2 linked regions of the Endozoicomonas gorgoniicola genome follow. The protein of the gene in region 1 interacts with the protein of each later gene in a pairwise test. Links are inferred from orthologs where the notes say so. Each region holds a gene or a part of one and is shown in the gene's direction. Other genes may lie near its edges.

Region 1 (3,558 bases):
TATGAATAACTGCCGGAGTGTTATCTTTGGTGTTTTTACGGGCTCCGGCAGGGTCTTCCAGCACAGAGGCGCGCAGAACATTGTCTGGATGAGTGTAAGCCCGGCGAACGCCTTCGTTTACCAGATCGTCCAGAGGCTTGTCGGTATCAAAACGAACGTTCATACCTACTTTCAGGAATATGGTCACGATACCGGTATCCTGACAGATGGGACGCTTACCCATAGCACACATTCTGGAATTAATCAGAATCTGCGCCATGGCGTCTTTCGCCGCTTTGGAAGATTCCTTCTTCCATGCTTCATGCACGGCCTGAACAAAATCAATCGGATGATAATAGGAGATAAATTGCAGGGCATCAGCAACGCTCTCAATCAAATCTTCTTCGCGAATAACAGTCATTAAAGCTCCCCAGCTCCTATGATCGTCCTCTTGATGCTTCGGCAAAACATCAAGCAACTCTTAAGAAACAGTAATCTCTCCAAAAAAATTACGGCTATCACCTTAAAAAAGGCAAAAAAGCACCGTCTGTCGAATCAAAACCGACTAAACAATGTACTAACCGCTAATTTTGAGCGCATAATATCAACAATTTTCCGGCCAAAACATTGACCAATAACAATATATTTTCGACCAACCCTTAATTTATCCGTAAAATAACCTAACTGTGTAGATTTTTTATACGTACGGGCCATATTTTAAACAACATGCCTTTAATTACATTTGCAGGCCACACCTATCAAGCCAGTTCACAGAGGCCGTTACTGGAAACATTGCTGTCACACAGACTGCCTGTCCCCCATTCATGCCGGTCAGGCTACTGTCATTCCTGTCTGATGAAGGTCGAAAAGGGAAATGTTCCAGCCTGCAGCCAGCAATCACTGAGCATCGATAAAATCCAGCAAGGTTACTTTCTGGCCTGCCTGTGCAGGCCCGAACAGGATATGGAAATATCTCTGGCAAGAAGAGATATAGTTCCCGGCATTATCACTGGTAAAACCAGACTGACTTCCACGCTTGTTGCCCTGGATATTGCACCGCGACACCCTGTTAACTATGAGCCGGGGCAACTGATTACGCTGTGGACGACGGATTCCCCACCTTCAGCCAGTCAGCTTTCAGTCCGTTCAAACAACAGCAAAGAACTGGCGCGTCCCTGTTATCTTGCCTCGCTGGCAGAAGAGGACAAACAGTTAACCGTCCACATCCAGCGCAGAGTCAATGGTCAGTTCAGCCAGTGGGCTCATGATTGTACACAAATTGGTCAAAAAATCAGTATCAGTGATGTACGGGGAACAAAAATTCATCAAAATTTGTCATCAAACAACCTGATTGTCGTACAGGACGGCTGCCTTGCTCCCATTCTGCCCCTGTTGCGCAGACTCTACGCTTCGTCTGCAACCACCACAAAGACTGTACATCTGATCCTTCAGGTAGACCATGAAGACAATCTTTATGGTATGACACTGATGAGCAGACTTGCGCAGCAACAGCCTGACTTTACTGTCCGGATTTGTTGTGGTTTACAGGGAAAGAAACAGCTTGAGACAATACTGGCTGAAACAATACTGGCTGAGACAATACTGGAAAAATCCGGGTCATCCTCAGAATTATCCGACAGCCGCTTGATAATTTCCGGCTATCAGGATTTCATAAAACAATACACACAACAGGTTCAGATGGACATTCTGCTTCTGCCTTATTCCTGATAACCTGTTTTTACTCCGCATAGGACATGAAGTATGAGCATGCTCGAACACATTCAAGACAAGCTATCGTCGTCTTTATCGCTGGAACATATTGAAGTGATTAACGAGAGTCATCTGCACAACACGCCACCGGGCTCGGAGTCCCATTTCAAAGCCATTCTGGTCAGCAGTGAGTTCTGCCAGAAAATGCCGGTCAAACGACACCAGATGGTTTACTGCCTGCTAACCGACGAAATGCAGAACAGCATTCATGCCCTGGCTTTGCACACTTACACACCAGAAGAATGGATGTCACGCCAGCAGCAGGCACCAGACACACCGGATTGTCGTGGAGGCAGCAAGCACTGAAGTGGCTCACCAGGAGAAAGGAGCAGTCAAATGTGCGGTGGTGTGCAGTTTGATTATGAAGGTCAGACGGTAAAAACCTTCTTTCCCAATCCAAAGGCAAGATTACCTGTTCTGACCCGACAGGGGCAAAGCGTGCTGGTTCCCTGGGGCAGACGTGAAGACCAGTCCGGTCGTTCACCTCAGGGTGGCTGGGCAAGGCTGGAATCCATTCAGCAGGGAGCCTGGAACCGATTCAGCCCACGCCCGGTAAAAATCGTGGTTGATGCCTTTATGGAAAAAGACACCGAAGGCAAAAGCCACTGGTTTATGCTGGAACCAGACCAGTTTATTCAAGGGCTGATTGCAACAGACGGTTCTTTGACCCGCCTTTATGTGGTGACAGAAGAAAGCGAACAGAGTTGCCATAAAAAACGCCGCTGGCCCAGAGTGATTAAAAGCAGCAACGGCGCGCTGAAGGGGAAAGTCAGACATCCTCACTCTTTATTCTGACGACTGACCGACGTATGCAAACCACACTCCCTGTGTCCCATTACTTTGGTGGGGTCGTAGTAGTCTTCTTCAATGGGCAGGTCATGCTCAACCAGATACTCCTCAACATCCAGTTCTGTCCAGTTCAATAATGGGGCAATCCTCAGGTAACCGTCCCGGGTTTCCGACGCCACCTCCAGTTCCTGCCGAAAAGCCGTCTGATCTTTACGAATGGCTGTCAGCCAGACATCCGGGGCTTCAGACGCCATGGCCCTGGCAAAAGGCTCCAGCTTAACCTGACGGGTAAACTCATCGTGTTCGGGGGTATCGACTTCCGGAACCCCTCCCATCACAGCACTGCGATAAGCACGACTGTATTCAGGGTGATAAATGCGGATATTCAGACCCAGTCGATCAATCAGCTGTCTGGCAAAACGATAGGTGGCCCCGGTAGCATAACCCGAATCAATCCATACCACCGGTATCTCAGGTTTTACCTGAGTCACCATGTGCAGAATAGCGGCTTCATGTGGACCAAAGTTGGTGGTCAGCACGGGCGCTCTGGCATCAGCCAGTGCCGAGGCAATGATCTCCTGAGGTGATAGCGCAGTCAGGTCTCTGTTGATCGCATCCAGATTCATTCTTATTCCTGTTCTAATTTGGTCAATGCGTAATAAGTAATGAGAGACTATAGGAAAAGTAATCAGGACAGAATCATCTAAGGAAGGATGGCAAGATTGATTTTGACCATGCTTATAACCAGCAGGCTACTATCCGACGGGATAATCATGGGGGAACTGCATTGCAGCCCCCCCTATGATGTCGATTGGTATTAGTTACCGCCTTTCCGAAGGCTGCCGAACCGGTTCGATTGCTGATTTCCATGCCTGAACAAAGGCCATCAGGCATCCTGTCAGAAGGATAAGTAATAAAAATTTAACTTCCCCAAAAGATACCGGACGATCAGTCATCCACAACTTCCACTCTTCCGGCAACAGTGACTCAGCACCAGAAGCCGCTATATGGAACAGTAGA
Region 2 (3,476 bases), 3.3 Mb from region 1 along the record:
CAGCTGAAACAACTGCGGGCGATTGCCGACCGGTTGGTGAAGCAGGTGGGGGTGTTTCGAATGGATGCCCTGCACTGGGACTGGGAAGTTAATCTGCTAACCAGTCAACAGCTGAACGCTTACTGTATGCCGGGAGGTAAGATTATGTTTTACACCGGCATTCTGGATGAATTAAAGCTGACTGATGATGAGATTGCCGCGATTATGGGGCATGAAATGGCCCATGCCCTGCGTGAACACGGTCGGGAAGCCATGTCCCATGCCTATGTGCAGCAACTGGGGTTCAGTGCGGCTGCCGCCTTGCTGGGAGCAGGCCGGAGCGCGATGCAGATGGCTGATGCTGTGGTGAATTACGGCATGACTTTGCCAAACAGCAGAACCAATGAGGTGGAGGCAGACCTGATTGGCCTTGAGCTGATGGCAAGGGCTGGCTATGACCCCCATGCCGCAGTGACGCTCTGGGAAAAAATGTCAGCGGCGGGTGGCGGTAGCCCGCCCGAATTTATGAGTACTCATCCCGCACATAACACGCGAATATCTGGCTTACGTGCCAGTATTCCCAAGGTGCGGCATCTGGGGGGGAAGGATTAATCTGCCTGTTTCCTGCTTACATTAACTGAAAATAAGAAGAGGCTAACCATCCCATTAACTATGCTGACACAGGGGGGGGGAGCGTCAGGGTGATCAATTAGAAAATAGGATTTTCCTCGGCTGAGACTTATACTGATGCCCCTTGTCCAACACGAGCAGCGGAGAATCAGGATGCCCACAGCAGAAATTCCATCTACAGCCAAAAGTGTGATTTGCGATATCGACGGCGTCATCCTCCATAATAACCAGATTGTGCCGGGAGCCGATCAATTTATCCACAGGCTGCTGGAACGCGATGTCCCACTGCTCATGCTGACAAACTACCCCTCACAAACACCAAAGGATTTGCAAAATCGCTTTGCCTCTGTGGGCATCAACATTCCTGAACATCACTTTTTTACTTCCGCCATGGCCACCGCTGAATTTCTGAAGCGCCAGGATGGCCACAAAGCCTTTGTCATTGGCGAAGGCGCTCTTATGCATGAACTGTACAAAGCCGGTTTCACCATGACTGATATCAACCCGGACTTTGTGGTCGTCGGAGAGACCCGCAATTTTAACTGGAACATGATTCATATGGCGGCCAGGTTTGTCGTTGATGGTGCCCGTTTTATCGCCACCAATCCTGACACCCATGGCCCGGACATGTCGCCAGCCTGTGGCGCTCTCTGCGCCCCCATTGAGCGAATTACTGGCAAAAAACCATTTTATGTCGGCAAGCCCAGCGCCTGGATTATCCGGGCGGCCCTGAACCAGATGGAGACTCATTCGGACTGCACCCTGATTATTGGCGACAATCTGAAAACCGATATTCTGGCAGGTTTCCAGGCAGGGCTGGAGACGGTTCTGGTATTATCTGGCGTCAGCAAAACCGCTGATATCGAACAGGTGCCTTTTAAGCCAAATCATATTTTTCCATCCGTGACAGATATTGACCTTATTTAACCGAAATCACTGCTTGCGCCTTAGGATAACGCACTTTATATGGTGCAAAAGTACCATTAAAACCGGCAATTTATGTTATATACCCGGTGTACCGCTGGCTTATACCTTTGCTATGATGCTCCGGACTTATTTCTATTAAAATAAAGGCTGTTCTAATGGCATTTGAACTCGAAGACTTCCAGGAACAAATCAAAACTCACAACATTCTGCTTTATATGAAGGGCTCCCCTAAACTGCCCCAGTGCGGCTTTTCGTCCAAGGCTGTCCAGGTACTGATGGCCTGTGGTGAACAGTTTGCTTTTGTAGACATTCTGGCAAACCCTGAAATTCGCGCTAACCTGCCAAAATACGCTAACTGGCCAACCTTCCCTCAGTTGTGGGTAGGTGGTGAGCTGGTTGGCGGCTGTGACATTCTGATTGAAATGTATAACAGTGGCGACCTGCAGAAACTGATTTCCGAGGCGGCTGGCAAAAGCGAATAATCTTTACAGACTGCTCCGGGGTTGGACTGTTTCGTTGATGCAGTCCAACCTGTTGAGTGGGAGCGGCAGAGTTATTCGTCAGCACTTTGCGACAGCAGATAGTTTTCTGTACCCAGTATTTTGATCTGGTGCAAGTGTACTTCCAGGCTATCCATGTGCTCCTCTTCAGCCGTCAGTATTTTTTCCAGCAGTTGCCTTGAACCAAAATCCCCAACTTTCTCACAGTACTTAATGCCTTCCTTTAAAACCGGTATGGCTTTCTTTTCCTGTTGCATGTCCGACTCAAGAATGCCCTGAACCGAATTAGAGAGAATGGGTTTGTCCAGATTTTTAAAGTCCGGCATCCCTTCCAGAAATAATATTCGTTCTATTAGCCAGTCGGCATGCCACATTTCTTCAATGGATTCTTTGTAGACTTCTTTGCCCAGCTTTTTAACGCCCCAGTTTTTCAGCATGCTGGAATGCAGGTAATACTGGTTAATGGCTGTCAGCTCATTCATCAACGCCTTGTTCAGGTGTTCGATAACAGTTTGGTCACCAGTCATGATAGATATCCGTTAGAGGAAAAATAGGAAAGGGTTACCCATACGCTTATCAAGTATGATGTGACATCACCATCTGTCAAAAACTATTTTTCAATGCTATCTTGTTGAAAGATAACAATAATATTTATCATTTGTATTTGGTGTTTTGAATTAAAGCACTAATTAGTGCCTGTCAGAAAACCTATGAAAATTGAGTCACTGACATTCATCAAACAGTAGAACTGCTCCGCAAGCATTATCAGAGTCTCGCTTATAGGGCACTTCTTGATCAAAGTGCTTGCAAAATAGCCAAAACTGCCATTTTACGAACGTGCAGAACCCTCATGCACCCATGATCAAATTTCGGACGGCAAAAGACTGCTGTCAGTAGGGCTAAAAATCCCGTTCTTGTAAAATCCTGCCCAAGCGCTTCAGGTTGCCACCCACAACCGCAAGGGCAACATAGCGCTTGAAGGCATCAATGCCCTTGTCCGGACATTTATCGAGGCCATTGGCTTCCAGAGCATTAATGTCAGACTCTACGGCGGAATGCTTTCTTTTTGCCCGGGTAAACTCAAGGTGGTGCTCTCGTTTTTTGTCTTCTGCGGAAAGCCTGCCTTTCTTCGGCAGAATGGTTCGTTCCAGAAAGCCATCAAGTTCCTCAAGGTTGGCGGGGCTCCAGAACCCTTTGTCATAACTGACCTGGCTCAGCATGGGAAAGCGTTGTTTTGCTCCTTTTGCGATAGGCACTGCAACCTGATCGTCTGTCTGCTTTTGCATCACATGGTGATTCAGCGTGAAGCCAAACTGGTCTTGCAGTACGCATACCCGCAACCCCAACTCTACAGGAACTCCGGCTTTACCCTTGCTGATCCATTCTGTGTGGGGTTCAAAAATCGAGAACACCTTGTCGCTGTGAGGAATCTGCTGATGC

What was found. The genes of interacting proteins can lie anywhere in the genome.
Region 2: the proteins of NX722_RS04290 (region 1) and grxD interact in binary tests that used the Escherichia coli proteins (3 or more experiments, as listed by UniProt). The link is inferred for Endozoicomonas gorgoniicola from one-to-one orthologs.

Annotation. Positions count from the first base shown.
Region 1 is NZ_JAPFCC010000001.1:917,665-921,222, reverse strand. The notes cover bases 541-3,400. They hold NX722_RS04290 (BolA family protein), read left to right. Parts: upstream 541-1,746; coding sequence 1,747-2,055; downstream 2,056-3,400. Other genes in these bases: NX722_RS04275 (ABC transporter permease), read right to left, coding at 3,360-3,400; NX722_RS04280 (phosphoadenosine phosphosulfate reductase domain-containing protein), read right to left, coding at 2,529-3,164; NX722_RS04285 (hypothetical protein), read left to right, coding at 2,086-2,544; NX722_RS04295 (2Fe-2S iron-sulfur cluster-binding protein), read left to right, coding at 706-1,707. In the rest of the region: NX722_RS04300 (fumarate hydratase), read right to left, coding at 1-400; more of NX722_RS04275, read right to left, coding at 3,401-3,558. UniProt on the Escherichia coli protein: Transcriptional regulator that plays an important role in general stress response. Has many effects on cell morphology, cell growth and cell division. Acts by regulating the transcription of many genes, including dacA (PBP-5), dacC (PBP-6), ampC and mreB.
Region 2 is NZ_JAPFCC010000001.1:4,224,310-4,227,785, reverse strand. Bases 577-3,354 are described here. They hold grxD (Grx4 family monothiol glutaredoxin), read left to right. Parts: upstream 577-1,691; coding sequence 1,692-2,018; downstream 2,019-3,354. Other genes in these bases: bfr (bacterioferritin), read right to left, coding at 2,090-2,563; NX722_RS19190 (HAD-IIA family hydrolase), read left to right, coding at 763-1,536; NX722_RS19195 (M48 family metalloprotease), read left to right, coding at 577-591. In the rest of the region: more of NX722_RS19195, read left to right, coding at 1-576. UniProt on the Escherichia coli protein: Monothiol glutaredoxin involved in the biogenesis of iron-sulfur clusters.